4 regions of the Duganella violaceipulchra genome follow, and region 3 is predicted to be linked to each of the others. Evidence: predicted binding sites of a transcription regulator. Region 3 holds the regulator's gene; each other region holds the start of a gene.
The links. The regulator sigma-54, encoded in region 3, starts transcription at its own class of promoters, with help from an activator protein. The targets are predictions, from matches to a motif close to TGGCANGNAANCTGCTTT.
Positions count from the first base shown of each region.

Region 1: the regulator sigma-54 is predicted to act here: its motif matches at 4,023-4,040, upstream of KVP70_RS13775 (PEP-CTERM sorting domain-containing protein).
Region 2: the regulator sigma-54 is predicted to act here: its motif matches at 1,412-1,429, upstream of KVP70_RS18090 (TldD/PmbA family protein).
Region 4: the regulator sigma-54 is predicted to act here: its motif matches at 6,061-6,078, upstream of KVP70_RS22395 (ammonium transporter).

Region 1 is NZ_JAHTGR010000006.1:223,781-231,586, forward strand. It holds gene KVP70_RS13755 (hypothetical protein) at 1-597, shown strand, start outside; gene KVP70_RS13760 (type 2 periplasmic-binding domain-containing protein) at 613-1,023, shown strand; gene KVP70_RS34875 (beta/gamma crystallin-related protein) at 1,116-1,928, shown strand; gene KVP70_RS13770 (GGDEF domain-containing protein) at 2,022-3,077, shown strand; gene KVP70_RS13775 (PEP-CTERM sorting domain-containing protein) at 3,106-3,987, opposite strand; gene KVP70_RS13780 (outer envelope protein) at 4,162-5,025, opposite strand; gene KVP70_RS13785 (NCS2 family permease) at 5,114-6,415, opposite strand; gene KVP70_RS13790 (HAL/PAL/TAL family ammonia-lyase) at 6,604-7,806, opposite strand, start outside.
Region 2 is NZ_JAHTGR010000009.1:166,707-174,512, forward strand. It holds gene KVP70_RS35855 (methyl-accepting chemotaxis protein) at 1-352, shown strand, start outside; gene KVP70_RS18085 (class I SAM-dependent methyltransferase) at 354-1,166, opposite strand; gene KVP70_RS18090 (TldD/PmbA family protein) at 1,610-3,247, shown strand; gene KVP70_RS18095 (TldD/PmbA family protein) at 3,265-4,602, shown strand; gene KVP70_RS18100 (TldD/PmbA family protein) at 4,704-6,341, shown strand; gene KVP70_RS18105 (TldD/PmbA family protein) at 6,345-7,682, shown strand; gene KVP70_RS18110 (DUF4159 domain-containing protein) at 7,693-7,806, shown strand, end outside.
Region 3 is NZ_JAHTGR010000005.1:266,473-274,278, reverse strand. It holds gene KVP70_RS12055 (monovalent cation:proton antiporter family protein) at 1-1,952, opposite strand, end outside; gene KVP70_RS12050 (KpsF/GutQ family sugar-phosphate isomerase) at 2,080-3,078, shown strand; gene KVP70_RS12045 (KdsC family phosphatase) at 3,078-3,608, shown strand; gene lptC (LPS export ABC transporter periplasmic protein LptC) at 3,621-4,214, shown strand; gene lptA (lipopolysaccharide transport periplasmic protein LptA) at 4,243-4,833, shown strand; gene lptB (LPS export ABC transporter ATP-binding protein) at 4,836-5,588, shown strand; gene KVP70_RS12025 (RNA polymerase factor sigma-54) at 5,594-7,072, shown strand; gene hpf (ribosome hibernation-promoting factor, HPF/YfiA family) at 7,150-7,509, shown strand; gene KVP70_RS12015 (enoyl-CoA hydratase/isomerase family protein) at 7,603-7,806, shown strand, end outside.
Region 4 is NZ_JAHTGR010000013.1:2,571-10,376, forward strand. It holds gene kbl (glycine C-acetyltransferase) at 1-1,155, opposite strand, end outside; gene KVP70_RS22385 (helix-turn-helix domain-containing protein) at 1,327-1,902, shown strand; gene hepB (heparin/heparin-sulfate lyase HepB) at 1,986-4,808, shown strand; gene KVP70_RS22395 (ammonium transporter) at 4,810-6,012, opposite strand; gene KVP70_RS22400 (zinc-dependent metalloprotease) at 6,195-7,806, opposite strand, start outside.

The sequences.
Region 1 (7,806 bases), on a different contig from region 3:
GGCAACGTCTGGATCGGCCGCCGCAAGACCAGCGACAACGAACTGCTGGGAAATCTCTACTATTCGACCCGGATCGACGAAAGCTGGAAGAAGATGATCGGCGGCTATATCGACGCCAGCAACGACATCTTCAGCCTGCGCGGGGTCTATATGCATACCGTGGTCGAACGCTATGCCGTCGTCAACGGCGTGCGTTCGCTGGTCATGACCGGCCAGAACGGCGATTTCGTCAACGATGTCGGCCAGGCGTTCTATGGTGTGTCCTTGAATATGGATTATAAGAACTGGCTACTGCGCAGCGAGATTAACTATATTAACCGACCGTCGGTTAAAAACACCTATACCGCGCAGTCTTATTCCGGCGGATATAAGATGGATAAACACACATTCATGATTTCCTGGTCGCAATTCCAGGAGCGGGCCGCCTATTGGCCGGACGGCACCGAGAAACACGACACCACCTCTCTGAGTTATCGCTGGGATTACACCACCTCGCAGGCGCTGAAGGTGCAATTTGATAAGATCAACGATAAATCCAAATTCCAGTTCACCGGCGATGCCAAGCTGCTGTCGGCCTCCTGGCAAATCGTCTTTTAATGCGGAGGGCATCTTATGAGAAAACTTAAAGTAGCGACGGCGTTAATCTGCGCCGCGTTTGTGTGCAATACCGTGGCTGCGATGGAAATCGTGGTGGTGGTCAATCCCAAGAATCCTGCCAGCCGCATGTTCTCAGATCAGGCGTCGCAGTTCTTCCTGGGCAAATCCAATATGTTCGTGCCCCTGGACCAGGCTGAAAAATCCCAGATACGCGCCGAGTTCTACCAAAAGCTGTCCGGCAAGGATGTGTCCCAGGTCAAGGCCGCCTGGGCCAAGATCATTTTCACCGGCAAGGGCGTGATGCCGGCCGAGCTGCATTCGACGGCCGAGGTCAAGAAGGCCATCGCGGCCGACATCAACGCCATCGGCTACATAGAAAAGTCCGCCGTGGACGACAGCGTCAAAGTCATCCTGAGCCTGCCCTGAGACCCGCCATCCGCTTATGTTGTCGACCGCACAGATGGAGCGCCGGAAGCGGCGCATTGTGCAGGTGCTCGAACAACTATAAAAGGATGAACATGAACCAGCCCCTGAAACTCGCCATCGCACTCGCCGCACTGACTTTGACGTCGCAAGCCATGGCCCAAATCACGTTTTACGAACATGACGGCTGGCGCGGCCGTACCTTCACCGCCAACCGCCCGGTCAATGACTTCTCGCGCACCGGTTTCAACGACCGCGCCTCGTCGGTGGTGGTCGAACGCGGCCAGTGGGAAGTCTGCGACGACGCCAACTTCGGCGGCAACTGCATGGTGCTGCGCCGCGGCAGCTACGAGTCGCTGGGCGGCATGGGCATGAACGACCGCATCTCCTCGGTGCGCCCGGTAGGCCGTCGCGACCGCTATGACAACGAAGCGCCGGCGCCGCTGCCGCAGCCCACCTATGAATACCGCCGCCGTCCAAGCGAGCGCGTGATTGAAGTGCCGATCAGCTCGGTACGAGCCGTGGTGGGCACGCCGGAACAGCGCTGCTGGGTCGAACGCCAGCAAGTGACTGAACCGGCCCGCAGCGGCAACAATGTCGGTGGCGTCATCGCCGGCGCGCTGATCGGCGGTATCCTGGGTCACCAGGTGGGCGGCGGTACCGGACGCGACGTGGCCACGGCCGGCGGCGCAGTAGCTGGCGCGGCCATCGGCAACAACATGGCCAACAACAGCAACTCGCAGAGCTATGCGCGCGATGTGCGCCGCTGCGAAAACGTCAGCAACCCGACGCCGGAATACTGGGACGTGACGTATAACTATCGCGGCCAGCAACACCGCGTGCAGATGAGCACAGCCCCGGGTCAGACCATCGCGGTCAACGCCAGGACCGGCGAACCACGCATGTAATGCTGGAGATTTGCCCACTTCTCGCAAATTTAGGGGGATGTGGGCAAACAACAAGTATACTCAAGCCCCCCAATGGGCCGGCCCAGAGACTGCATGCGTAAGCTACTACCCTATTCCTACTACGGCGGCGACACCGACGAACAGCAGCAGTTCTATTCCGAACTACGGCCGGTGACCATCATTTCGCAAAGCGTAGGACTGGTGAGCTGGCTCGCGGCCGCCATCTTGCTGGCCGCCGGCGGACAGTCGCTGCACGCCAGCCTGCTGTTCGGCGTGCCGGGCATGCTGCTCAGCCTTGTCATCTCGCTACGGGCCGGCTCCGTCAAGTCGCTGGTTGTCTCCGGCATCATCGGCACCACTGCCACCGCGTTTGCCTTCCGCCTGCTGATGGCCTACTGTCCGGACCCGACGTTTTGGGTGCTGCCGGTCGGCACGGTGTTGACGCTGTCGGCCGCCCCCATCTTCGGCGGCATGATCAATTACATCGGCGCAGCCGTCGCCGTGTGGCTGATACTAACGGTAGGCAATTTTCCCGCGCAGCCGGGGCAGCTTACGTTCAATCTTGCGCTGCTGGTCATGGGCAGCAGCTTTGCCATGGCGATCTATTTACACGCTTATTTCCTGAACCTGCGCGTGCGCAGCCACCGCGCCCGGCGCGAGTTGGCGGAAATGGCCTTCAAGGACCTGGTCACCGGTTTGAACAATCGGCGCAAATTCACGCTGGAGGTACGCCGCATGCAATTGCTACCCTCGCCACTGCCGCTGTTTTTCCTGATGATAGACATCGACGACTTCAAGAAGATCAACGACACGTTGGGCCACGACGCCGGCGATGACGTGCTGATCCACACAGCGCAGGTGCTTGCCGGGCTGGGTGCGGGTCATCTGTGCGGCCGGCTGGGAGGCGAGGAATTCGGCGTCCTGTTCCATGGCGAGGCTGCGGACGCATTGGACTTTGCCGCTGCGCTGCTGGACGGCGTACGGGCAGCGACGCATCCACCGCGCACGGTCAGCATCGGCATTGCCGAGTTTGACAGGGACAGCGACCTGTCGGTCAGCTACAAGCGAGCCGACGAGGCGCTGTATCTCGCCAAGCGGCACGGCAAGAATCGCTATGTGCTGGCAGGCGGCATGCAGGCCGCCGCCTGAGCCGGTGAACAGATCCTCGACCGCAGCATCATTGACGACGACGGCTCGGGCCGATCAAGCCGAGCAGGCCCACCGCCAGCAGCAACAAGGTGCCAGGCTCCGGTATCGCTTGCAAAACGGGCAGGCCGCCTGGCCCCAGCACAGGATTGACCACCGTCGTGCCGTTGCTACTGAGGCTGAAGACGGCCGAGCCGACCACGATCGTGCTGCGCCCCGCCCCGCCAAACGAGCCGGACCAGAACGACGGCGCTGGGCTATACAGGCCGTCCGGCGGCAGCGGCGCCAACGGCGTGGCGCTTCCGGTGGTATCGACGGACAAGTCAAATTCAACAATGAAGTGTGGCGTCGCATAGTTCGGACTGGAACCGAAGCTTGCGCCTGCATGGAACCTGGCCAGCGCCAGATCGTCGGCGTCGAGCGCGGACCAGAATGGCGAACTCAGATCGAAACCACCCGCGGCGTCGACCGGCGATCGCACAGCGTGGCTTTTTTCAAACGACTGGATACCACTGTCGCTGATATGCACGACATAGTCCGTGCTGCCGTTCTGGAAAAACACATCCATGAACTGCCCGCCTGCCCCGGCGGACGTAAAGCTGCCCAGGTCGTACATCAAATTGAGCGTGTGCCCGAGCGTTGAACCCGGCGCTCCGCTGGTCGATTGCTCCACATAGAAACGCGTGCCGCCCGGCGCACCGACGGTGAAGCTGGCGGAACTCACGGTGGGCCGGGGCGGCGCGCCGTTCGTCGCCGAGACGATCCATTCTGCCGGGCCGAACAAGCCGTCGCTCACGTGGACCGGAGCCGCCTGTGCCGCGCCGGCAAGGCCGATGCCCGCCAGCGCCAAAAGCAAAATGCCACGCCACCCGCCGCGCTTCACAGAAAACACCTTCGTTTGGGAATGTTTCATGCCTATCGCCTGGTTGTGGTTGCTGCGCACCAGAAGAAGCAAATTCGGTTCCATGCGCCGTGGAGACTGCCCTGCCATGTTTGCCGTGCATGCGCCGGCGGCGCACTGTAAGCCTAGCCGACACTAAAAAAAGGGCGACCAACGGTCGCCCTTCGCGTCTCCGGTCCAGACCGTTTAGAAGTGGTACTCAGCCCTTATCATCGGCGTCTTCGCCACATAGCCCTGGCCGCCGGTGGTGGCCGAGGTATTGCCGAACTTGTTGTGCCAGTACTGGTACTCGACGCCGACGCGGAAGGTGTTCTTGGCGTGGCCCATTGCGGCGCCCGCGTCAAACATCAGTTGCATGTCGATATTGGTCTCGGCGCCGGTATCGCTGCCCACCTCGTCCTTGCCCTTCGATGCGATAAAGTTGGCATAGCCCTCGAAGGCCCACAGCGAACCCAGCGGGATACCCCAGTCCGACGACAGCATCGCATGCGTCTTGTAGGTATAGCGGCCAGTAACGGTGGAGATCGGCGGGAAGGCGCCGCTCGGCGCGTTGCTTTCGTTGAGCAGCAGCAGGCTGGTATTGAAGTGACCGGCCGGCACGTTCCACATAAAAGTCGGCCCCAGCACGAACATGCGCTTGCGCGAGTTGTAGCCCACGTCGTTCTTGGTGTTGACGTCGAAACCAGCGGTGATGCCCAGGCCGCGCACCGGGCCGAACTTGTAGTCGGTGCCGGTCACCTTGCTCAGGTCGACGGTATTGCGGTACAGGATGTAGGCTTCGTTGGCGCCGGACTTCTGCGTCAGCGATGCCGGGTCGTTCTTGTCCGACATCAGGAAGTCGGCGTTGAAGTAGTTGGTGCCGTACTTGTAGCCGCTGACGTGGGTCAGCGCCAGGATGTTCTTGGAGATGTCGTTCGGATTGAACGGCTCGCGATAGTCGTTGCCGTAACGCCAGCTGACGGAGGTGTCGCTCCAGTCGGCGGCGTGAACCGATCCGGCCAGGCTCAACAAGGCGATGCATACCAGCTGTGGAATTTGTCTCGTTTTCATTTTAGTTTTTCCATATTGTAGGACGTGACTGTCCCCGCCGGCACCGTCAGGGCGCGCCGGTAAGGAGGCAGTCGTTGGGGTTAGTTCCTCAGCCTGCGCCGAGGTAGACGAACTTGAAGGTGAACACGCAAGCGATCGCCCAGATCACTGGACGCACTTCGCGCACACGGCCGGTCAACAGCTTCAGCACCGCATAGGAGATGAAGCCGAACGCCACGCCAAGTGCGATCGAGTACGTGAACGGCATGGTCAGCGCCGCGATGGCGGCTGGCACGCTTTCGGTGGTGTCGGACCAGTCGATGTCGACCAGTTCGCGCAGCATGAGGCAGGAAACATAGAGCAGCGCAGGCGCCGTGGCGTAGCTCGGCACCACGCCGGCCAGCGGCGAGATGAACAGGCAGGCCAGGAACAGCACGCCGACGGCGACTGCGGTCAGGCCGGTGCGGCCGCCCGCTTGCACGCCGGCGGCGCTTTCGATGTAGGCGGTGGTGCTGGAAGTGCCCAGCAGCGAGCCGGTGACGATGGCGCAGCTGTCGGCCAGCAGCGCCTTGTTCAGGCGTTCCATCTTGCCGTTGACCAGCAGGCCGGCGCGGTTGGCCACGCCCATCAGCGTGCCGGTGGCGTCGAACAGTTCGACCAGGAAGAACACCAGCACCACGTTCAGCAGGCCGACCGAAATCGCGCCCATCAAATCCAGCTTGAACAGGGTCGGCGCCAGCGAAGGCGGCGTGTCGATAATGCCGTTAAAGGTATTCCCGGCGACGAAGAAGCTCAGCACCGTCACGGCCAGGATGCCGATCAGGATCGCGCCCTTGACCTTCAGGCGGTCCAGCGCAACGATGATGAAGAAGCCGACGATGGCCAGCAAGGTAGGCGCCTTGTGCAGGTCGCCCACGCGCACCAGCGTCTCCGGGCTGCTGACGACGATGCCGGCGCTTTTCAGCGAGATCAGGCCGAGGAATAAGCCGATGCCAACGGTGATGGCGGTGCGGATCGAATGCGGAATGCCGTTGACGATCATCTCCCGCAGCTTGAAGACGCTGACGAACAAGAACAGGCAACCGGAAATGAAGACCGCGCCCAGCGCCATCTCCCAAGGCATGCCCATGCCCTTGACCACGACATAGGCGAAGTAGGCGTTCAAGCCCATGCCCGGCGCCATGGCAATCGGATAGTTGGCGTACAGGCCCATAATCAAACAGCCCAGGGCGGCCGCGATACAGGTGGCGACGAACACGGCGCCCTTGGGCATGCCGGCGTCACCGAGGATGGAGGGGTTGACGAAGATGATGTAAGCCATCGTCAGGAATGTGGTCAGACCTGCCACCAGTTCGGTGCGCACATCAGTCCCATTCTCTTTCAGCTTGAAGAATTTTTCTAAAATTAACATAACGTCTCCGTGTTCTATTTTTAACTGCTTATTGGTCATTCGCCGATTAAACATGGGAACAATCGACTAGACCTTATCTCAGGGGCCACGTCACGAAATGGCTTCCGTGGCATACCTGCTATCTGTTATCACCTATAACAGCCGGGGCGCGCCGCATTTGAATGCGGCGTAGCCCCGTTCTAAACCTCCTAGACGAATTCGCCGATTTTCGATACCACGGCCTTGCGCACCGAGCCTGTCACAATGAAGGAGCGCGCCACTTCAAGGTCGTTGTGCAGCCAGCGGTCGCCGTCGAGGCAGGCAGGGATCTGCGCGCGCACCGATTCGTAGGCCGCCTGCGTACCCTTTCCGAGCACAAAACCGGGCAGCAGATTTTCTGTCATCGTCAGCGCCTGGGAGGCAAGCAACATTTCTACGCCGACAATGTACTGTGTGTTCGACACCACAGTTGCGGCCTTGCGCGCGCACCAGGTGGAGTTGGACACGTGGTCCTCGCTGTTGCCTTTGGCCGGAATCGAGTCGACGCTGCCTGGCATGCACAGCGTGCGGTTCTCCATCACGAGGGAGCTGAGCGAGCATTGCATCACCGGATAGCCGGTGTTCACACCACGCACGCCGGACATCAGGTTGCGCGGCAGGCCCCACGACAGCGTAGGATCGATCAGGCGCGCGACGCGACGCTCGACGATGCTGCCCAGGTCCGCCACGGCCATCGCCAGCAGGTCCATCGCCTGCGCCAGGTATTGGCCGTGGAAGTTACCGCCCGAGATGATCTCGAAGCCGCCGCCGTCCTTGCCGAAGATGAGCGGGTTGTCGGTGGCGGAGTTCACTTCCTTGTCGAGGATGGTGTCGATGTAGTCCAGCGCATCGAACACCGGGCCGTAGACCTGCGGCGCACAGCGCAGCGAGTACACGTCCTGGATGCGGGCCGTGTACGGAATGTCGGTGCGGCGCAGCTCTTCCGGGAACTGCACGGCGCGCGCTTCGTGCGTGGTGCGGGTGGAGCCGTCCAGCAGGTCGCGGATGATGGCGGCGGTCTTGATCTGGCCCGCGTGCGGACGCGCTTCGTGGATGCGCGGATCGAAGGCCGACATCTCGGCGCGCATCGCTTCCAGCGTCAGGCCCAGCGACAGGCAGGCATCGGACAGCATATTGCGCGCATCGGAAGCGGCCAGCAGCGCCACCGCCAGCGAGACGGTACAGCCGTTGATCAGAGCCGATGCGTCCTTGGCCTTCAGCTCAAAGACGACCGGGCCGACGTTGGAAGCACGGATCGCGTCAGGGGCCGACATGCGCTGGCCCTTGTACATCACTTCCGCTTCTTCAAAGCCGGCGATGGCAGCCGCCAGGTAGGCCAGTGGCGCCAGGTCGCCCGAGGCGCCGACGGAGCC
Region 2 (7,806 bases), on a different contig from region 3:
CCGCAAGACGTCGGACCTGGTGCAGGAGATTTCGGCGGCGTCGGAGGAACAGAGCTCCGGCGTGCGGCAGATTAACAGCGCGGTTGGCCAGCTCAGCCAGACCACCCAGATCAACGCGGCCAGCTCCGAGGAACTGGCGGCGACGTCGGAAGAGATGAGCGCGCAGGCCGAGCAGCTGACCCGGCTGATGGCGGTGTTCAAGCAGTATGCGGTCGAGGAGCTGCCGCGCGCCGGATCGGCGCGCCGGCCGGTGGTGCTGAAGACCGGCGGCGCCAAGCATGCGCGCCCGGCGCGCAAGCTCGACCTGGTGGCCGAGGGCGCTCCCGACGAGAACAAGTTTACGCGGTTTTAGACTACGGCTTGACGAACTTCAGCGTCATGCGGTCGCTCTCGCCGATGGCCTGGTACATGGCGCGGTCCTCGTCCTTGTTGCCGTAGGTCGGCGGCAGCGCCCAGACGCCGCCCTTGTGCTCGGCGTTGTCCTTGGGGTTGGCGTTCACTTCCGACTTGTCGGCCAGCTTGAAGCCGGCCGCCTCGGCCAGGCCGATCACATATTTCTCGTGCATATAGCCGCTGCTGGCGTCCTTGTCCTGCACCTTGGCGGCCGGCAGGCGGTGCTCGACCACGCCGAACACACCACCTTTCTTCAGGCTGGTGTAGACGCTGCCGAACAGCGTCTTCAGCTTGTCCGGGCCGATCTCCATCCAGTTGTGGACATTGCGGAAGGTCACCACCATGTCGACGCTGCCGGCCGGCGCCAGTTCATACTTGCGCGGCGGCGAGAACACGCCCAGCGCCACCTTGTTGTATACCTCCGGCTTGGCGTTCAGGCGCGCCATGAAGCGCTCGGCGGCCTTGCGCTCGTTGGCGTCGGGCGCGGCCAGGTCGTTGCCGGCGGCGATCAGCTTGCCATGGTCGCGCAGGTAGGGGGCCAGGATCTCGGTGTACCAGCCGCCGCCCGGCTCCAGCTCGACCACCGTCATGTTCGGCTTGATGCCGAAAAAGCTCAGCGTTTCGTAAGGATGGCGATAGACGTCGCGCTCGACGTTGGCGGGCGTGCGCGACGGCGCGGCGATCGCGGCCTTCAAGGCGGCGTCTTCGGCGGCAAAGGCGCCGCCGGCGATCAACATGGTGGCGGCCAGGGCGGCAAGTACGGTTCGTTTCATGCAAAGTCTCCAAAAGGTTCGTTTGTTGTGGCGATGCGCAGCCGCTCGCCCTGCGCGATCATGGTGCAGGCTTGCCAGAAGGTCAAGCGAATTGGGACGGCGCTCCGCGCCAGCGTGACGGCCGCGCGCAAGCGGACACCGGGCGGACACTTTCGGACACTGGCGGACAGTCGGGCGGACAGTCAGGCGGACACTACACCCCTGAAACTCCCGCCAACCGCAGCAACTTTCAACATGAATACCCGTGGCACACATTTTGCCTATCTCGTTCCTTAATCCGGCGCTAATATTGCAAAACCGGCGGAAACGGCGGCGGATATTCAGGTGTAGTGCAAAGCAACGAGCGGTAACGAAGTAGTTCCAGCTAGAAGAGCAAATAAAAAGCAGAACCCCGGGCGACCGGCCCGCAATCTAATCCTTGCTGTTACGTTTTTGGAGATACGATGGAACGACGTGCATTCCTCAATGTTAGTAGTCTGGCCCTGGGCACGATGCTGCTGCCCGCCTTCGGTCGCGCAATCGCGGCGGAGGAGCTGCTCAAGCCAGTCGCCCTGCAATTCAAGAAAATGCTGGCCGATACCGCGCTGACCGCGGCGACCCAGGCCGGCGCCTCCTACTGCGACGTGCGGGTGGGCCGCTACCTGAACCAGTTCATCACCACCCGCGACCTGAACGTCGAGAACGTGGTCAACACGGAATCGGCCGGGGTCGGCGTGCGCGTGATCGCCGGCGGCGCCTACGGCTTTGCCGCCACCAACGACATGAGCCCGGACGGCGTGGCCGCCGCCGCGCGCAAGGCGGTCGCCATCGCCAAGGCCAACGCCAGGCTGCAGACCGAGCCGGTGATCCTGGCGCCGGTCAAGGGTGTCGGCGAAGTGTCGTGGGCCACGCCCATCGTCAAGGACTGGCGCACCGTCGCCATCAAGGACAAGGCCGAGCTGCTGATCGCCGCCAACAAGGCCGGCATGGAGGGCGGCGCCAGCTTCATGCAGTCGCTGCTGTTCCAGGTCAACCAGCAGAAGTACTTCGCCTCCACCGACGGCTCCTACATCGACCAGGACGTGCATCGCCTGTGGATGCCGGTGTTCGCCACCGCCGTCGACCAGAAGACCAACAAGTTCCGTTCGCGCCAGGGCCTGTCGTCGCCGGTCGGCATGGGCTACGAATACCTGGACGCGCGTCCCGAGCACAAGATCAAGGCGGCCGGCGGCGTGACCACGCTGTACACCAAGTCCTACGATTTGATCGAGGATGCGCGCGCAGCCGGCAAGCAGGCCAAGCAAAAGCTGAGCGCCAAGTCGGTCGAGCCGGGCAAGTACGACCTGGTGCTGTCGCCGGAACACCTGTGGCTGACCATCCACGAATCGGTCGGCCACCCGACCGAGCTCGATCGCGTGCTCGGCTACGAGGCCAACTTCGCCGGCACCAGCTTCGCCACGCTCGACAAATGGCAGTCGAAAAAATTCAAGTACGGCTCGGACATGGTCAACATCGTCGCCGACAAGACCACCCCGGGTTCGCTGGCCAACGTCGGCTACGACGACGAAGGCGTCAAGTGCAAGCGCTGGGACATCATCAAGGACGGCATCCTGGTCAACTACCAGGCCACCCGCGACCAGGCCCACATCATCGGCGAGAAGGAATCGCACGGCTGCTCGTATGCGGACAACTGGAGCAGCGTGCAGTTCCAGCGCATGCCCAACGTCTCGCTGCAAGCCGGTAAAAAGAAGATGACCCCGGACGAGATGGTCAAGGACGTCAAGAAGGGCATCTACATCGTCGGCGACGGTTCCTTCTCGATCGACCAGCAGCGCTACAACTTCCAGTTCGGCGGCCAGCTGTTCTACGAAATCAAGAACGGCAAGATCGGCGAGATGCTGGAAGACGTGGCCTATCAATCGAACACCCAGGAGTTCTGGAATGCCTGCGCCGGTCTGTGCGACGAGCGCGATTGGCGCATGGGCGGTTCCTTCTTTGACGGTAAAGGCCAGCCTTCGCAGGTGTCGGTGGTGTCGCATGGCGCCAGCACGGCGCGCTTCAACGGCATCAACGTCATCAACACCGCACGCAAAATCGGCTAAGCCCTGGAGACCACGAGATGAAGAATTTGAGTCAAGACGAAGCAAAACGTATCAGTGACAAGGTGCTGTCCTTCTCCAAGGGCGACCAGTGCGAAGTGAACATCACCGGCAGCCGCAAGGGCAATATCCGTTACGCGCGCAACGCCGTGTCGACCGCCGGCTTGATCGAGGACACCCAGCTGGTGGTGTCGGTCGCCTTCGGCAAGAAGCAGGGCACGGCCACCATCAACGAGTTTGACGACAAGTCGCTGGAAAAAGTGGTGCGCCGCGCGGAAGACCTGGCCCGCCTGGCGCCGGAGAACCCGGAGTTCATGCCGACGCCGACCAAGCAGCAATACAAGGCCAGCGAGACCTTCTTCCAGAAGACCGCCGACATCGATCCCGAGTTCCGCGCGCAGGTGGCGGCCTACAGCATCGAGAACAGCAAGAAGAACAAACTGGTGGCGGCGGGCTTCTTCAGCGACAGCACCAAGTTCAACACCATCGCCAACTCGAACGGCGTGTTCGGCTACCAGCAGGACACGGGGCTGGACTTCACCGTCACCGTGCGCACCGAAGACGGCCGCGGTTCGGGCTGGGTCAAGCGCAGCGTGGGCGACGTCAGCAAGTTCGACGCGCGCGAAGCATCCAACGTGGCGATTGAAAAAGCGCTGCGCTCGGTGGACGCCAAGGCCCTGGAGCCGGGCCGCTACACGGTGATCCTGGAGCCGGCTGCGACCTCGGACCTGCTGGGCTTCATGTTCAACGGCTTCGACGCGCGCCAGGCCGACGAGGGCCGCAGCTTCCTGTCGAAAAAGGGCGGCGGCAACCGCATGGGCGAGAAACTGTTCGACGAGCAGGTCAACGTCTGGGCCGACCCGTGGGACAAGGACGTGGCGGTGCTGCCGTGGAATGGCCAGAACATGCTGGCGCGCGAACGCCAGGACATCATCAAGGGCGGCAAGATCGCCAACCTCGATTACTCGACCTACTGGGCCAAGAAGCAGGGCAAGCGCGCCGTCGGCTCGCCGGGCAACATCATCATGGCCGGCACCAACAAGTCGACTGAGGAGCTGATCGCCAACACCAAGAAGGGTGTGCTGGTCACCCGTACCTGGTACATCCGCATGGTCGATCCGCAGTCGGTGCTGCTGACCGGCTTGACGCGCGACGGCACCTTCTACATCGAGAACGGCAAGATCAAGCATCCGATCAAGAACTTCCGCTTCAACGAAAGCCCGGTGGCGATGTTGAACAACATCGAGGAACTGGGCCGGCCGGAGATCCTGGCGGGTGACGAGTCGCAGTTCCAGTTGCTGATCCCTGCGATGCGGGTGCGCGACTTCAACTTCACCTCGTTGTCGGACGCGGTGTAAACCCCCGCACCCCGCAAGCCGGGGTCTGACCCCGCGGGGTCAGACCCCTGGATGGGTGCCGTGCGGGGTGCAAGACTTCAAGCATCCAAGAGGAGCAAACAGTGGAACGACGTTCATTTCTAAAAGTTGGCGCGGCCGCCGGTGGCAGCCTGCTGATACCGGTCTTCGGCAACGCCATCGCGGCCGAAGAGCTGCTCAACCCCATGGCCGTGCAGTTCAAGAAATCGCTGGCCGACGCCGCGATGAACGCCGCCACCAAGGCCGGCGCCAGCTACTGCGACGTGCGCATTGGCCGCTACCTGAACCAGTTCCTCACCACGCGCGACCTGAACGTGGAAAACATCGTCAACACCGAATCCTCCGGCGTCGGCGTGCGCGTGATCGCCAACGGCGCCTACGGCTTCTGCTCGACCAACGTCATGACGCCGGACTCGGTGGCCGCCGCAGCGCGCCAGGCGGTCGCCATCGCGCGCGCCAACGCCAAGCTGCAAACCGAGCCTATGGTGCTGGCCCCCGTCAAGGGCGTGGGCGAAGTGGCGTGGGCCACGCCGTTCAAGAAGGACTGGCGCACCGTGGCGATCAAGGAAAAGGCCGAGATGCTGATCGCCGCCAACAAGGCCGGCCTGGACGCGGGCGCCAGCTTCATGTCGTCCAACCTGTTCCAGGTGAACCAGCAGAAGTACTTCGCCTCCACCGACGGCTCCTACATCGACCAGGACATCCACCGTCTGTGGTCGCCGCTGACCGCCACCGCCGTCGACAAGGCCACCAACCGCTTCCGCACGCGCGACGGCTTGTCCTCGCCGGCCAGCATGGGCTATGAATTCTTCGATGCGAAGGAAGCCAACAAGATCAAGGCCGCCGGCGGCGTGACCACGCTGTACAAGGGCGCCTACGATCTGGTGGAAGATGCGCGCGCCGCCGGCCGCCAGGCCCGCGAGAAGCTGACCGCGAAAACCGTCGAACCGGGCAAGTACGACCTGGTGCTGTCGCCGGAACACCTGTTCCTGACCATCCACGAGTCGGTCGGCCACGCCACCGAGCTCGATCGCGTGCTGGGCTACGAGGCCAACTACGCCGGCACCAGCTTCGCCACGCTGGACAAGTGGAAGAGCAAGAACTTCAAATACGGTTCGGACCTGGTCAACATCGTCGCCGACAAGACCACGCCAGGCTCGCTGGGCTGCGTGGGTTACGACGATGAAGGCGTCGCCTCCAAGCGCTGGGACCTGATCCGCAACGGCATCCTGGTCAACTACCAGGCCACGCGCGACCAGGCGGCCATCATCGGCGAGAAGGAATCGCACGGCTGCTCGTATGCGGACAGCTGGAGCAGCGTGCAGTTCCAGCGCATGCCCAACGTCTCGCTGGAGGCGGGCAAGAAGCCGCTGACGCCGGACGACATGGTCAAGGATGTCAAGAAGGGCATCTACATCCTGGGCCGGGGCTCGTACTCGATCGACCAGCAGCGCTACAACTTCCAGTTCGGCGGCCAGCTGTACTTCGAGATCAAGAACGGCAAGATCGCCAACCAGCTGGAAGACGTGGCCTACCAGTCCAACACCCAGGAGTTCTGGAACGCCTGCTCGGCCCTGTGCGATGAACGCGACTGGCGCATGGGCGGCTCCTTCTTCGACGGCAAGGGGCAGCCTTCGCAGGTCAGCGCCGTATCGCACGGGTCGTCGACCACGCGCTTCAACGGCATCAACGTCATCAACACCGCTCGCAAGATAGGATAATCAATGAAGATGCTGAATCAGGAAGAAGCAAAACGCATTAGCGACAAGGTGATGTCGCTGTCCAAGGCCGACGAGTGCCGCGTGCAGATCAGCGGTAGCCGCAACGGCAATATCCGTTACGCGCGCAACGCCGTGTCGACCGCCGGCCTGACGGAGAATACCCAGCTGACCGTCAGCGTCGCCTTCGGCAAGCGCCAGGGCACGGCGTCGATCAATGAGTTCGACGACAAGGCGCTGGAACGCGCCGTGCGCCGCGCTGAAGACGTGGCGCGCCTGGCGCCGGAGAATCCCGAGTTCCAGCCGGCGATCAAGAAGCAGGAGTACAAATCTTCCGCGACCTACAACGAAGCCACCGCCGCCATCGATCCCGAGTACCGCGCCGAAGTGGCTGCCGTCAGCATCAACGCCTGCCGCAAGCAGGGCTTGATCGCGGCGGGCTTCTTCAGCGACACCACCGGCTTTGAAACGGTGGCCAACTCGAACGGCGTGTTCGGCTACCAGACCCTGAGCAACCTGGGCTTCACCATCACCACCCGTACCGAAGACGGCCGCGGTTCCGGCTGGGCCACGCGCTCGGCCACCGATGCGAAGAAGTTCGACGCCCGTGAAGCGTCCGAGATCGCGATTGAAAAAGCGTTGAAATCGGTGGAGGCCAAGGCGCTGGAGCCGGGCCGCTACACGGTGATCCTGGAACCGGCGGCGACGTCGGAAATCATCGGCCGCATGTTCGGCGCCTTCGACGCGCGCCGCGCCGACGAGGGGCGCAGCTTCCTGTCGAAGAAGGGCGGCGGCAACCGCCTGGGCGAGAAACTGTTCGACGAGCAGGTCAACGTCTGGGCCGATCCGTGGAACAAGGATGTGCCGGTGCTGGGCTGGGACGACGCGTCGATGCTGGCGCGCGAGCGCACGGACGTGATCAAGGGCGGCAAGGTGGCCTCGCTGGACTACACCCGCTACTGGGCCGAGAAGCAGGGCCAGCGCGCCGCGGGCCGTCACGGCAACATGATCATGGCGGGCGGCGGCAAGTCGACCGAGGAGCTGATCGCGTCGACCAAGAAGGGCGTGCTGGTCACGCGCACCTGGTACATCCGCATGGTCGATCCGCAGTCGCTGCTGCTGACCGGCTTGACGCGCGACGGCACCTTCTACATCGAGAACGGCAAGATCAAGCATCCGATCAAGAACTTCCGCTTCAACGAAAGCCCGGTGTCGATGCTGAACAATATCGATGAACTAGGCAAGCCGGTGGTGATCGGCGGCGACGAGGTGCGGTTCCAGATGCTGATCCCTCCGATGAAGGTGCGCGACTTTAACTTCACCTCCTTGTCGGACGCGGTATAAAGGTCGGGTTGTGGCCAACTACGATTTTTACTTCACCCGCCTGACTTACGAGTCGGGCGACTGGGATGTCGATATCCGCATGCCGAGCAACGTGCTCAACTCGCTGGTCGAATACACGACCTTG
Region 3 (7,806 bases):
ACGGCGTCGGCGGCGCCGCGCAGCACCACCACATCGCCCGCTTCCAGCACCAGCTCGGGCGTCACCTCCAGCCGGCCCTTGCCGCGCCGGATGCTGCTCACGACGGCGCCCGCACCGGCCACGTCGATCTCGCCCAAGGACTTGCCCACGCTGACCGCGCTGCCGCTCAGCGTGACCGAATGCAGCCGCTCCAGGTCGGCCTCCTCGCCGGCGTCGCTGGCGCCGTGGAAGTAGCCGCGCAGCGAGGCGTAGCGTTCCTCGCGCGCCGTCTGCACCCGGTGCACCACCCGCCGCAAGGGCACGCCCAGCATCACCAGCGCGTGCGAGGCCAGCATCAGGCTGCCCTCCATCAGCTCCGGCACCACTTCCGCCGCGCCGGCCGCTTTCAACCGGTCGAGGTCGGTGTCGTCGTGGGCGCGCACGATCACCGGCAAGGCCGGCGCCAGCTCGTGCACCAGGTGCAGCACCTTCAGCGCCGACGCCGTGCTGGCGTAGGTGATCACCACCGCGCTGGCGCGGTAGATGCCGGCCGCCACCAGGCTCTCGCGCCGCGCCGCGTCGCCGTAGGACACGTGGCGGCCGGCGCTCTGCGCCTCCTGCACCCGCTCCGGGTCCAGGTCCAGCGCGTGGTAGTCGATATGCTCTTCGCCCAGCAGGGTCGCCAGGCTCTGGCCGCTGCGGCCGAAGCCGCACACGATCACGTGCTTGTTGGTCGACATGGTGCGGCTGGCGATCTTGGTCAGCGCCAGCGACTGCATCATCCACTCGTTGCTCGACACCTTCATGACGATCTGGTCCGACTTGGAGATGATGAACGGCGCCACCAGCATCGACAGCACCATCGACGCCAGCACCACCTGGATGATGAACGGGTCCATCAGGTGGCTGCCGCCCGCCAGGTTCAGCAGCACGAAGCCGAACTCGCCCGCCTGCGCCAGCGCCAGGCCGGTGCGCATCGACACGCCGTCGGTGGCGCCGAACAGCTTGGCCAGGCCGGCGATCAGCGCGAACTTCAGCAGCACCGGCCCGGCCAGCAACACCAGCACCAGCCACCAGTGGGCCAGCACCATCTGCACATTGAGCAGCATGCCGATGGTGATGAAGAACAGTCCCAGCAGCACGTCGCGGAAGGGCTTGATGTCCTCTTCCACCTGGTGCTTGTATTCGGTTTCGGATATCAGCATGCCGGCCACGAAGGCGCCCAGCGCGAGCGACAGGCCGGCGCGCTCGGTGATCCAGGCCGCGCCCAGGGTGATCAACAGCAGGTTGAGCATGAACAGCTCCTGCGAGCGCCGCTTGACCACGATGGTGAACCAGCCGCGCACCAGCTTCTGGCCGAAGAACAGCAGCAGCGCCAGCACGATCACGGCCTTGACGCCGGCCCAGGCCAGGGTCTCGACCAGCGCGTCCGGCCGCTGGCCCAGCGAGGGAATCAGGATCAGCAGCGGCACCACGGCCAGGTCCTGGAACAGCAGGATGCCGATGATCTTGCGGCCGTGCACACTCTCCAGCTCCAGCCGCTCGGTCAGCATTTTCGACACGATGGCGGTCGACGACATGGCCAGCGCGCCGCCCAGCGCGAACGAGGCTTGCCAGCCGATATGGATGCTCGAAGGCAGTTGCGTGGCGATGGCCCAGCCGAACAGCATGGTGGCGACGATGGTCAGCACCACCTGCGCCATGCCCAGTCCGAATACGATGCGGCGCATGGCCATCAATTTGGGCAGGGAGAACTCCAGCCCGATGGAGAACATCAGGAACACCACGCCGAATTCGGCCAGCGAGTGGAAAGCTTCGCTCGACTCGGCCAGGCCCAGCGCGTGGGGACCGATCAGGATGCCGACCGCCAGGTAGCCCAGCATGGGCGGCAAATGCATCATGCGGAAAGCGACGACGCCGAGCACCGCGCTCCCCAATAACAACAATGTTAATTCCAAGGGTGAAAACGTCATATCAACATAGCCAGTAAATATAATTTCGTTGTTTGTGGGCCGGCGGGGGCGTTATGTTGTGACTGGCAAGTTTTTTGCTTTCTCAATTCGGCTATACTTGGGCATGAGTGTAACCCATGAAAAAACAATGCTGAAAGCTTTTGACGCAAATATGGCCGCGCATGCGTTGCGGCTGGCCCGCGACACCCTGCGGAATGAAGCGGAGGCGATCGCCGCCCTGAACGCCCGCTTGGCCACCGACGACAGCGTGGTGCAGGCCATCGAATTGCTGCTGAACTGCAAGGGCCGCGTGGTCGTGTCCGGCATCGGCAAGTCCGGCCATATCGGCCGCAAGATCGCCGCCACCCTGGCCTCGACCGGCACCCCGGCGCTGTTCGTGCACCCGGCCGAAGCGGCCCACGGCGACCTCGGCATGGTGACCGCCGACGATGCCTTCATCGCCATTTCCTACTCCGGCGAAAGCGCCGAGCTGATGACCATCCTGCCGGTGGTCAAGCGCATGGGCAGCAAGGTCATCGCCATGACCGGCAAGCCCGGCTCCAGCCTGGCCGGGATCGCCGACGTCCACCTGAACGTGGCCGTGGACAAGGAGGCCTGCCCGATGAACCTGGCGCCGACCACCTCGACCACCGTCACGCTGGCGCTGGGCGACGCCATCGCGGTCGCGCTGCTGGACCTGCGCGGCTTCAAGGAAGAGGACTTTGCCCGCTCCCATCCGGGCGGCGCGCTGGGCCGCCGCTTGCTGACCCACGTGCGCGACGTCATGCGCAGCGGCGACGCCGTGCCGAAAGTCACCGCCGACGTCAAGCTGACCGACGCGCTGTTGGAAATCACGCAGAAGGGCATGGGCATGACCGCCGTGGTCGACGCCGACGACAAGCCGATCGGCGTGTTCACCGACGGCGACCTGCGCCGCATGATCGAGAAGGTCCAGGACTTCACCAAGGTCGTGATCCGCGACGTGATGCACGCCAACCCGCGCAGCATCTCGCCGGAAAAACTGGCGGTCGACGCCGTGGCCGTGATGGAACAGTTCCGCATCAACCAGATGCTGGTGACCGACGCCGACGGCAAGCTGGTCGGCGCGCTGCACATCCACGACCTGACCCGCGCCAAGGTGATCTGATGACGGATTTGACTTATGTGGAACGCGCCGCGCGCGTCAAGCTGATGATCTTCGACGTCGACGGCGTGCTGACCGACGGCAGCCTGCACTACGGCGCCGACGGCGAGGCGCTGAAGACCTTCAACGTGCATGACGGCCTGGGCATCAAGCTGCTGCAGGAATCCGGCGTGCAGACCGCCATCATCAGCGCGCGCACCTCGCCGCAGGTGATCAGGCGCGCGGCCGACCTCGGCATCGGCTTCCTGCACCAGGGGGGGCACGACAAGCTGACGCCGTTCAAGGCGCTGCTGGAAAAGACCGGCCTTACCGCCGAGCAGGTCGGCTTTATCGGCGACGACGTGGTCGACCTGCCGATCCTGACGCGCGTCGGTTTCGCCGTCGCCGTGCCGAACGGCCGCGCCGAAGTGCTGGAGCGCGCCCACCACACCACGGTGGCCGCCGGCGGCCGCGGCGCGGTGCGCGAAGTGTGCGAGCTGCTGCTGCACGCGCAGGGCAGCTACGAGCGCGTGATGGCGCAGTTCCTGGTTTGACGAGGATAGTCCATGCGTAAAAAAACAGCCCATCGCTGGCAGCTCACCGTCATCATGATGGTCGGCGCGTTTGTCGCCGTCGGCAGCTTCTGGCTGGTGCAGGTGGTCAACCAGGCCGGCCAGGATGCGCAGGTGGACCAGCACCGCAACGAGCCGGACTACATCATCGACCGCTTCAGCATGGTGCGCATGAACAAGGCCGGCCAGCCGGCCTACATCATCTCCGGCGAAAAACTGACCCACCGGCCGGTCGACGATGCCTCCGACATCGACAAGCCGACTGTGCACAGCCTGTCCGGCGACCAGCCGCCGATGAATATCAATGCCGACACCGCCCATGTCGACCAGGGCAATACGCGCGTCAAGCTCAATGGTAATGTGAGCGTGGTGCGCCCGGCCGGGCCGCAAGCGCAGGCGATGCGCATGACCACGCCGGCGCTGACCGTCTACCCGGACGAGGAACGGATGGAAACCGCCAGCCCGGTGGCGCTGGAAATGGGCAACGCCACCGCCAACGGCATCGGCATGAAGGCCAATAACGCCACCCGCGCAGTGCAGCTGGGCGGACGCGGACAACTGACGATGCCGCCGCGCGCCGGCCATTGAGGAAACAATGATGATGAATGGAATGACGATGAAGAAACTGATACTCTCGGCGGCGATGTTGTTGCTGGCGGCCGCTGGGGCCCACGCGGAAAAAGCCGATGCCAACAAGCCGACCAAGATCGACTACGACGACCTGCAAATCGACGACGTCAAGCAGATCAAGACGCTGATCGGCAATGTCGTGCTGACGCGCGGCACCTTGCTGATGAAGTCGCCCAAGGCGGTGGTGACCACCGATCCGGAAGGCTATAACTTCGTCGTGCTGACCAGCACGCCGGGTACGCTGTCGACCTTCCGCCAGAAGCGCGACGGCGCCGGCGACCAGTGGATCGAGGGCGAAGCCGAACGCATCGAATACAGCGACAAGACCGACCTGGTCAAGCTGTTCTCGAAAGCCAGGGTGCGCCAGCTGGAAGGCCCGCGCATGACCAGCGAAGTCAACAGCGAGTTCATCTCCTACGACAGCCGCACCGAACATTTCGACGTCAAGAACAACGTCTCCGGCGTCAGCAAGCCGGGCGCCGGCCGCGGCACCATGGTGATCCAGCCGACCATCCGTCCGGCCGCGCCGGCGGCCTCTGCACCGGCCGCGTCGACGCCGCCGGCCACGGAGAAGTAAGCATGGAACCATCCTGCGGTAGCACCCTGATCGTGCGCGGCCTGCAAAAGACCTACGGCAAGCGCCAGGTCGTGCATGACGTGTCCCTGCAAGTCGAATGCGGCGAAGTGGTGGGCCTGCTCGGCCCCAACGGCGCCGGCAAGACCACCTCGTTCTACATGATCGTCGGCCTGGTGCCGTCGGACGCCGGCAGCATCGATATCAGCGGCACCGATATCTCCTCGCTGCCTATCCACCGCCGCGCCTCGCTCGGCTTGTCCTACCTGCCGCAGGAAGCGTCGGTGTTCCGCAAGCTGACGGTGGAAGAAAATATCCGCGCCGTCCTCGAAATCCAGAAGGTGGACGGCAAGCCTTTATCCAAGGCTGCCATTGATGAACGGCTCAATACCCTGCTGGCCGATTTGCAAATCGAAAAGCTGCGCGAAAACCAGGCGCTGTCGCTCTCGGGCGGCGAGCGCCGCCGCGTGGAGATCGCGCGCGCACTGGCGACCAACCCGCGCTTCGTGCTGCTCGACGAACCATTCGCCGGGGTCGACCCGATCGCCGTGATTGAGATCCAGCGCATCGTGCGCTTTCTCAAGGAACGCGGCATCGGCGTCCTCATTACCGATCACAATGTGCGCGAAACGCTGGGCATCTGCGACCGCGCATATATCATCAACCAGGGCACGGTATTGGCTTCAGGCCGGCCAGACGACATCATCGCCAACGAATCGGTGCGTCGCGTGTATCTGGGTGAACACTTCCGTATGTAAAACCCATGAAACAGTCTTTGCAACTGCGCACGTCGCAGCACCTCGCGCTGACACCTCAGTTGCAGCAGTCGATCCGGCTGCTGCAACTGTCGACGCTGGAGCTGCACCAGGAACTGGAACAGCTGCTGACCGATAATCCGCTGCTGGAGCGCCTCGACGACCCGCTGGACCGCTCGCTGCGGCTGCTGTCGGACGGCGCCATCAGCCAGCAAGCCCCGGTCGGCGACGCGCCGCCCGAAGGCCCGCCCAACGCCCAGGAGGCGCCGGCCGCCGACGCCGACAACTACGACGGCCCGGCCGCCGACACCGAAAGCACCAGCAGCGACGCCGACGTCGACTGGAGCGACGCCGGCCGCAGCAAGGCGCCCGACGACGAGGACTCGCGTCCGCAACTGGAGGCCAGCCACTGCACCCTGCGCGAACATCTGATGGAGCAGATGCGGGTGACGGTGCTGGAGATGCGCGACCGCGCGCTGGTCGAGCTGATCATCGACGCGCTGGACGAAAACGGCTACCTCGAGGAATCGCTGGAAGAGATCCTGGCCCGCCTGCCGGAAGAGCTGGAACTGGAGCTCGACGAATTGCAGACCGCCCTGTCGATGCTGCAAAGCTTCGACCCGATGGGCGTGGGCGCGCGCAACGCGTCCGAATGCCTGGCGTTGCAGATCAAGCGCCTGCCGGCCATCCCGATGGTCACGCGGCGCATGGCGCTGACGATTGTTGAAAATCATTTGACCTGGTTTGCCCAGCGCGATTTCAACAAACTGAAGAAGGCGCTGCTGTGCGACGACGAAGATTTGCGCGAAGCACAAACCGTCATCCGCCAGTGCAATCCGCATCCGGGGTCGGCGTTCGCGTCGGACGTGTCGGACTACGTGGTGCCGGACGTGATCGTCAAAAAAGCGCGCAACGGCTGGCAAGTGAGCCTGAACAACGACGTCATGCCGCGCCTGCGCGTGAACGCCATGTACGCCAACCTGCTCAAGCAGGGAAAAGGCGAGGGCGCGATGGGCGCGCAGCTGCAGGAAGCGAAGTGGCTGATCAAGAATATGCGCCAGCGTTTCGACACGATTTTGCGCGTCGCACAAGCGATAGTAGAACGACAAAAGAACTTTTTCTCCCATGGCGCCGTTGCCATGCGCCCCCTTGTGCTTCGCGAAATTGCTGATACACTGGGTCTACACGAGAGCACTATTTCTCGTGTAACAACTCAAAAATATATGCTGACCCCGCATGGCATGTTTGAGTTGAAATATTTCTTTGGTAGCCATGTCGCCACCGAAGCGGGGGGGGAAGCAAGTTCGACGGCGATACGCGCACTCATCGTGCAATTGACAGGAGCAGAAGACCCTAAAAATCCTTTATCCGACAGTAAGATTGCGGACATGCTGGGAGAACAAGGCATGGTGATTGCGCGACGCACTGTTGCCAAATATCGCGAAGCGTTGAAGATCCCGCCAGTCAGTCTCCGTAAATCTTTGTAGTTATTTGGTTCCTGCGCGCCCGGCGGTAATGGGCTCCGCACTAACCGTAAGAAGCGACATTATCTTTAGGAGTGTGTATGAATCTCACCATCAGTGGACATCATCTCGAAGTGACCTCGGCCATCCGTGAATACGTGCAGAACAAGCTGGAACGCGTCACCCGCCACTTTGATCAAGTGATTGATATTGCTGTCATCCTGACTGTAGATAACCTCAAAGAGAAAGAGAAACGCCAGAAGGCTGAAATCAACCTGCGCATGTCGGGCAAGACCGTCTACGTGGAAAGCCTGTCGCAGGACCTGTACGCCGCCATCGATACCTTGATCGACAAGCTGGATCGGCAGGTCATGAAGTACAAAGCCAAGGTCCAAGAGCACGGCCACGATGCGATCAAGCATCTCCCGGATAGCTACGAACCCGCTGCCGCCGCCCTATAACAACGGCCCCGGCACCATCCAACTAAGGGCGCAGAGGCGCCCTTTTTTGCGCCCGCAGTAAAATAGGGTTTTCACCACGACCCTAGAGACTCCATGAGCGTATACGTCCACACCAGCGTCAGCAACGGAACCGGCTTCATCACCCTGGACCGCCCCAAGGCCTTGAACTCTTTATCGCTGGCGATGGTGCGCGATATCACGCAGGCGCTGCTGGCCTGGCGCGACGACAGCGGCGTGGCCGCCGTCGTCATCCGCAGCAGCAGCGAAAAGGCCTTCTGCGCCGGCGGCGACATCCGC
Region 4 (7,806 bases), on a different contig from region 3:
CACGGTTTCCAGCTGCTCGCGGGTGTGGGCCGCGGACAGTTGGACACGCACGCGGGCCTGGCCCATCGGGACCACCGGGTAGAAGAAGCCGCTGAGCAGAACGCCCAGCTCATACATTCGTGCCGCGAACTTCTGCGCGACGGGCGCGTCGAACAACATGACAGGAACTACAGGGTGCGTACCCGGCTTGATGGTGAAGCCGATACGCTCGATCTCCTTGCGGAAGAAGGCGGTGTTTTCATGCAGGCGGTCGCGCAGTTCGGTCGATTCCGACAGCTTTTGCAGCACGGCCAGCGAGGCGCCGGCGATCGACGGCGCCAGCGTGTTCGAGAACAGGTAAGGACGCGACTTCTGGCGCAGCATGTCGATCACTTCCTTGCGCGCCGAGGTAAAGCCGCCCATCGCGCCGCCCAGGGCCTTGCCCAGGGTGCCGGTGATGATGTCGACGCGGCCCATGACGTTGTGGTGCTCGTGCGTGCCGCGGCCGGTCGCGCCCATGAAGCCGGAGGCGTGGCATTCGTCGATCATCACCAGCGCGCCGTATTTGTCGGCCAGGCCGCAGATCTTGTCCAGCTGGGCGATGGTGCCGTCCATCGAGAACACGCCGTCGGTGACGATGACTTTATGGCGCTTGCCGGCCGCCGCTTGCAGCTGCACTTCCAGATCGGCCATGTCGTTGTGGGCGTAGCGGAAGCGCGCCGCTTTGCACAGGCGGATGCCGTCGATGATGGAGGCGTGGTTCAGCGCGTCCGAGATGATGGCGTCGTTTTCGTCGAACAGCGGCTCGAACACGCCGCCGTTGGCGTCGAAGGCGGCCGCGTACAGAATCGTGTCCTCGGTGCCGAGGAACTTCGAGATCGCCTGCTCCAGCTGCTTGTGCACGGTCTGCGTGCCGCAGATGAAACGTACCGACGACAGACCGTAACCATATTTTTCCGTCGCCTCGATGGCGGCCTGCGCCACCCATTCCTGGCCGGACAGGCCCAGGTAGTTGTTGGCGCACATATTGATCAGCATTCGACCATCTTCGCTCGTCACTTCCGCGCCCTGGCGCGAAGCCAGCACGCGCTCTGGCTTGTAGAGGCCCTGCTCGCGCAACTGGTCGAGGTTTTCTTGCAGGCCGCTGAAGAAGGTGGTTTTAGCTGGAATGGTCATGATGGGTCCCTGTGTGTGGTACGATTTCACCGCAATTACACTGCTTTATGCGAAATCCGTTATGTCGAACTTAAATTCAATATATCGAATTTTACAGAACAGCAGTGCGCTGCGCAAGCCATGCGCGCGCAGCGATTCACTTGAAATTTAGCCTATCTGCCGAATAAAACAATGAAAACACCCGTTTCGACGAATGCACCTCCAGAAGTCGGCGCCGCCCTCCAGCGGCTGCGCCTGGCCCGTGGCCTGACACTGGAGGATCTGTCGCGCATCGCCGGCGTCTCCAAATCAATGTTGTCCCAAATTGAACGTGAGAAGGCGAATCCGACCATCGCCATCACCTGGCGGCTGGCCAATGCGCTGGGCGTGCAGATCGGCGAGCTGCTGGCGACGGCGGAGCGGCAGACGGAGACCGTGCGCGTGATTGAGGCGCACGAGATCCCCACCCTGCCCGGCCATCACGCCGGTTATGTGCTGCGCATCCTGGGTCCGCTGGAACTGGCCAGCAAATATGAGTGGTATGAACTGACGCTGGCGCCGGGTGGCGAGCTGGCTTCGCAAGGGCATGATCCCGGCGCGCAGGAGCACCTGACTCTACTGCATGGTTCAGTGGAAGTGGAGGTCGGACCGGACAAGAAGAAGATGAAGCTGGGCAGCACGGCGCGCTACCCAGGGGACCAGCAGCACATCATCCGCAACGTCGGCAAGACCGAGGCGAAGGCGCTGCTGGTGGTGATACACCGCTAACCGTTAACGCTGGCGGCAGCGTCAATATTAGTGTTACTATCCTTGCAATTATTAATTAATAAACATTGCAAGGAGCCAGTTCAATGCCATCCCCTCATTTCGTCCGCACCTTCCTCGGCATGAGCATAGTGGCTGCAAGCGCGCCCGTGCTTGCAGCATCCTTCCCCATCGATACCATGATCGAGGCCGAGGCGCTCCCGGAGAATGCTTCCTGGACGTTGACCAACAACTCGACCGCATCGGGTGGCAAGTACATGGCCGCTACAACAGGGCTACTCGACCTCTCCTACGAGGTGGACATTCCTTATCCGGGCAACTACAAAATCTGGATAAGGGGACTGGCCAGAGACAAGAGTTCCAATGCCGTACGCCTCTTCACGTACCAAACATCAAACCCCAACTTTGTCATGCCAAAAACATCCGATGCGTGGCAATGGTACGCGACGACAAGAGTCCTGCCGAAGGGTAAGCAGACTCTCAAGTTCACGCCCTTTTCAGAAAATTTTGGACTGGACCGCATCTTCGTTACGGCATTGCCTTCATTTACGCCCACTGGCGTTGGAACTAACCCCGCCGCATTGCCGGTCACTCCACCCGCTGGCCACCCGCGCCTGTTTGTCAGGTCATCCGACCTGGCCGATATCCGCAGCCATTTCAGTGCCCCTGAGCTGCAGCTGATCCGCAAGCGCCTGGACGCCGCCGTGGCAGCACCAGGATCGGGCATCTTGCCGCCACCGGCGGAAGCAGGCAAATCCAATTTCAGCTCGGCGGTGTTGGCTTCGGTCAAGGCCAAGGCCCTCTATTATCTGCTTGATGGCAACCAGGCCAGCGGTGCGCAAGCGGTCACGATGATGACCGACTTTATCAACACGATTAGCTTCAACGTCCCGGATGACGACGGTAGGCCCCGCGGCGACACCATCCTGACCACAGCAATAGTCTACGACTGGTGCTACCCGCTGCTGAGCACCGAGCAGCGGCAGTTATTCATCGACAAGTTCGTCGAGATTGCCGGGAAAATGGAGATCGGTTTCCCGCCGAGTAAGCAGGGATCGGTCACAGGCCATGGCAGCGAAACTCTGTTGATGCGCGACCAGCTCGGTGCGGCCATCGCCTTCTACGACGAAGCGCCAGCCATCTATCAACTGGTGGCTGGCCGCTTCTTTGCCGATTACATCGAGCCGCGTAACTACGCCTACCCATCGCACGCGCATCACCAGGGCGTGTCCTACGGGCCGGTGCGCTATATCGGAGACATGTTTGCATCGTGGATCTTCCGCCGCATGGGCAGCGCGAACCTGTTCGATCCTGCACAGCAAATGACACCGTATCATTGGATCTACATGCGCAGGCCGGATGGACAGTTCTTGCGCGACGGCGATGTCTATCATTCGTACTACATGCAGTACCGCCAGTATTGGTCAGAACCGATGCCATACCTGCTGGCATCCAGCTACTACAGCGATCCAATGCTGAAGCATGAGATGGTATTACAGCAAAAAGTTGTGGAGCAACTTAACGTCACGTCTGCTGCGCTGGACGACATCTGGCATGTGCTGTTCCGCGACACCCAATTGCCGGAACAAGTGTCGCAATCACTGCCATTGACGAAGTATTTCCCGGAACCGTATGGAATGATGGTTGCGCGCACCGGCTGGACAGACGGCGTGAATATGGATTCCGGCGCGGTGGTCGCAAGCATGAAGATTGGCAGCGTCCAATACAGGAATCATCAGCACCTGGACGCAGGACAATTCCAGATTTACTACAAGGGCGGGCTGGCCACGGCATCCGGCATTTATGAGGGGCTAGCGGAAAACTGTCCCGGAGTGAAAAACTGTCCAACGCAGGGCTACGGCGGTTTGCACGACATGAACTATCAAAAACGGACCATAGCGCACAACAGCCTGTTGATTTTCGACCCCGCCGAGACTTTCCAGACATCCGGCAATGACGGTGGCCAGCGCTGGGTCAATCCGCAGAATCGGCAGGAGTCATTCTCGCAGGCGGATCTACTGGGCACCTCGCCGGCCGATGTCTTGCGCGACGTGCCGGTCAAAGACAGCTCCATTGTAGCAAGCGTGCTGAAGCACGATTTCGGCCCCGACCCGGTCATACCGGACTACAGCTATCTGAAGGGCGACCTGACCAATGCGTACTCGGCCAAGGTGAGCGAAGTCAAACGCTCCTTTGTCTTCCTGAATCTGAAGAACACGGAACACCCTGCCGCACTGATCGTGTTCGACAAGATTACGTCGACGAATGACAGCTTCACCAAGACGTGGCTGCTGCATAGCCAATCCCAACCACAGATCGTTGGCGACACCGTCACAATCAAGCGGGTCGACGCCACCGTCGGCTACAACGGCCAACTCGTTAATCGCACCCTGTTGCCGGCCGGCGCCAACGCCGTTATCACGGCAGTGGGCGGGACTGGCAACGAGTACCGGGTCCAGGGCAGCAACTATCCTATTTACGCCGCCAACGTCAAAAACACAGAAGAAGCCGGAGCATGGCGCATAGAAATATCGCCCGCCACAAAAGCCGCCGCAGACACCTTCCTGAATGTCATGCAGGTCATGGACGCTACCGGCCGCACGACTGCGCTTCCGGCCACGGCTGTCGTATCCGACCTGCTATCCGGCGTGCAGATTCAGGACCGCGCCGTACTTTTCTCCAAGGACAGCAAGGAACTGGACACCTCCGCCAGCTTTACCTTGTCGGCCTCAAGTCTGTCGGTTCAAGTGCTAGTTACCGATTTGAGCGCGGGAATATGGTCCGTCGCCAAGCTGGGCGGCCAGCCGGTACAGTACGAAGTCAAGCCCGAGGCCGGCACGCTGTACTTCACGGCGCCCGGCGGTGGCGACTACGTGCTGCAACGCGGAGCGGTCAGCCACATACCGTAAGCTACCAATTGGCTTCACGCTCCGGCGTGGAGCTGATGCGGTGGATCGCCAGGTCGGCGCCCTGGAACTCTTCTTCCGGGTCCAGGCGCAGGCCCAGCGTGGCCTTCAGCACGCCATAGATGGCGAAGCCGCCAAGCAGTGCGATCGCCATGCCCAGCAAGGTGCCGCCCAGCTGGGACGCCAACGACACGCCGCCGATGCCGCCCAGCGCCTTCTGCCCGAAGATGCCGGCAGCGATACCGCCCCAGGCGCCGCACAGGCCGTGCAGCGGCCACACGCCCAGCACGTCATCGATCTTCCATTTGTTTTGCGCCAGCGTGAACATCCAGACAAACACCGCGCCCGCGATACAGCCGGTGGCCAGCGCGCCCAGCGGGTGCATCAGGTCGGAGCCGGCGCACACCGCCACCAAGCCGGCCAGTGGGCCGTTATAGGCAAAGCCGGGGTCATTCTTCCCCATCAGCAGCGCGACCAGCGTGCCGCCGACCATGGCCATCAGCGAATTGACCGCGACCAGGCCGTTCATCTTGTCCAGCGCTTGCGCGCTCATGACGTTGAAGCCGAACCAGCCCACCGTCAGAATCCAGGCGCCCAGTGCCAGGAAAGGAATCGACGATGGTGGATGGGCGGCGATGGCGCCGTTCTTCATGTAGCGTCCACGGCGCGCGCCCAGCAGCAGCACCGCCGGCAGCGCGATCCAGCCGCCCACCGCATGCACCACCACCGAACCGGCGAAATCATGGAACTCGGCGCCAAACACGGACGCCAGCCACTCCTGCACGCCAAAGCGGTGGTTCCAGACGATCCCCTCGAAGAACGGGTAGACCAGGCCGACCAGCAGCGCGGTGGCGATCAATTGCGGATGGAAGCGCGCCCGTTCGGCGATACCGCCCGAGATGATCGCCGGGATGGCGGCGGCAAACGTCAGCAGGAAGAAGAATTTGACCAGCTCATAGCCGTTCTTGGCGGACAGCACCTCGGCCGAAGTGAAGAAATTGACGCCATACGCGATGCTGTAGCCGACGAAAAAGTAGGCGATCGTCGATACCGCGAAATCCACCAGGATCTTGACCAGCGCGTTGACCTGGTTTTTCTTGCGCACCGTGCCCAGCTCCAGGAAAGCGAAGCCGGCATGCATGGCCAAAATCATGATGGCGCCAAGCAATATGAACAATGCATCGGCGCCGTCCTTGTATCCACCCATCAAAAATTCTCCCCAAAATAATGCAAAAATTGACAACGAGCACTGATAAAAGCAAGTTTCGTTCCAATTTGGTGCAAATTTTAAGTACTTGATTTCAAGGTGTTTTTATTTTGTGCATGAACATGCACCAAGGCCGTGCGCACCGAAATAAGGCGTCATTTTGGTGCGCGCGGTTTTTGAGGTCAGATCGGTGCGCCTGGCGGAATGGACGGCATGGCGCGCAGTTTGACGCTGCGCGGATCGGCCAGGTAGACGGCAATCAGGGCGGCCGCCTGCTTGCGGCTGTCGGCGGTGACGCCTTTGCCCGGATTCTTTTGCAGCCATTGCGCCAGCTCGCGAGCGGACTGGCGCACTTCCGCGTCCACCTGCGGGTGCAGCTTGCCGCCGTCGAGCAAATTCAAGGTGGCGTCGATCAGCACCCAGTTGGCGGCCAGTTGCACCGCCTCGCCGCCAGCCACGGAGGCTGGCACCGGCTCGCGTTTCCAGGTCTTTTGCAGCAGCAGCGACAGCACTTCCTGCACGCCCGGCTGCTGCGCATCGCGCGCGTGCTGCCAGGCGACGCGGTTGATGCGTGCCGGGTCGAGCAGGAAGCCGGCCGTCTGCGCGGCGCCCGCTTCGGCGATCGAGAAGGCGTCGAACACCGACTCCATGCGGGTGGCGAAGTATTCGCGGCTGCGTTCATGGCCCATCGCCGGCGGCGTCAGGATATCGAGCACACCGGCCGGCAGCGCCAGGTATTCGGCGCGCAGGCTGTCCGCCAAACGATTTAGCGCCTGGCGCTGCACCGCCGCCGGCGTGGTCTTGATGCCCGCCTTGGCCAGGCCGGCCTTGATGTCGCCACTGATAGCGTAGTCGAAATCGCCGCCGCCGATCAGGCGCGCCAGCGCTTCGCCTTGATAGCGTTGCAGCAGGTAGACCGGCACCAGCCGCGCCTCCAGCTCGCCGATCTGGCGGGCGTCGGGCAGCACGTCGACCGAGAAGGTTTGCAGCGCGCGCTGGCGCACGGCGCCCAGCTGGTCCCAGGTCTTGATCGAGTCCGGGCCGAAGTCCCACAGCAGGCCGTCGGGATGGCTCGAGCCGGGCGAGCGGTCGTCCTGGTCGCTGGAGTACAGCATGCCGGCCGCGCGGGCCTCGGCGCGCAGCTTGGCCAGTGCGGCCTGCTCTTGCGCGCCGCCGCCGAAATCGCCGTAGATGTACTTGACGATGTAGTCGTCCCACGGACCGACGCCGACGCCGTAGGCATCGGCGATATCGACGTTGCCCTTGGCGTCCAGCTTGAGGATGGGGTGCGGATAGTCCATCACCGAGCCATTGCCCATGCGGCTGGCCGCGAAGTTGTGTGCAAAGCCCAGCGTGTGGCCGACTTCATGTGCCGCCAGCTGGCGCAGGCGCGCCAGCGCCATGGCCTCGGCCAGTTTCTGCTTGTCGGCCGGGGCGTTCTTGCCATATGGCGCGAGCAGGCTTTCTGCAATCAGGATGTCCTGGCGCACGCGCTGCGAACCAAGCGTGACGGCGCCCCGGATAATCTCGCCGGTGCGCGGATCGGCCAGCGCGTTACCGTAGGACCAGCCGCGCGTGGCGCGGTGCACCCAATGGATCACGTTGTAGCGGATGTCCATCGCATCCACGCCTTCGGGCAGCAGCTCGACACGGTAGGCGTCCTTGAAGCCGGCCTTCTCGAAGGCGCTGGCCCACCATGAAGCGCCGGCTATCAGCGCCGAGCGCACCGGCTCAGGCGCGCCACGGTCGACGTAGTAGACGATCGGCTTCTTGACGGTGCTGACCGCAGCCGAT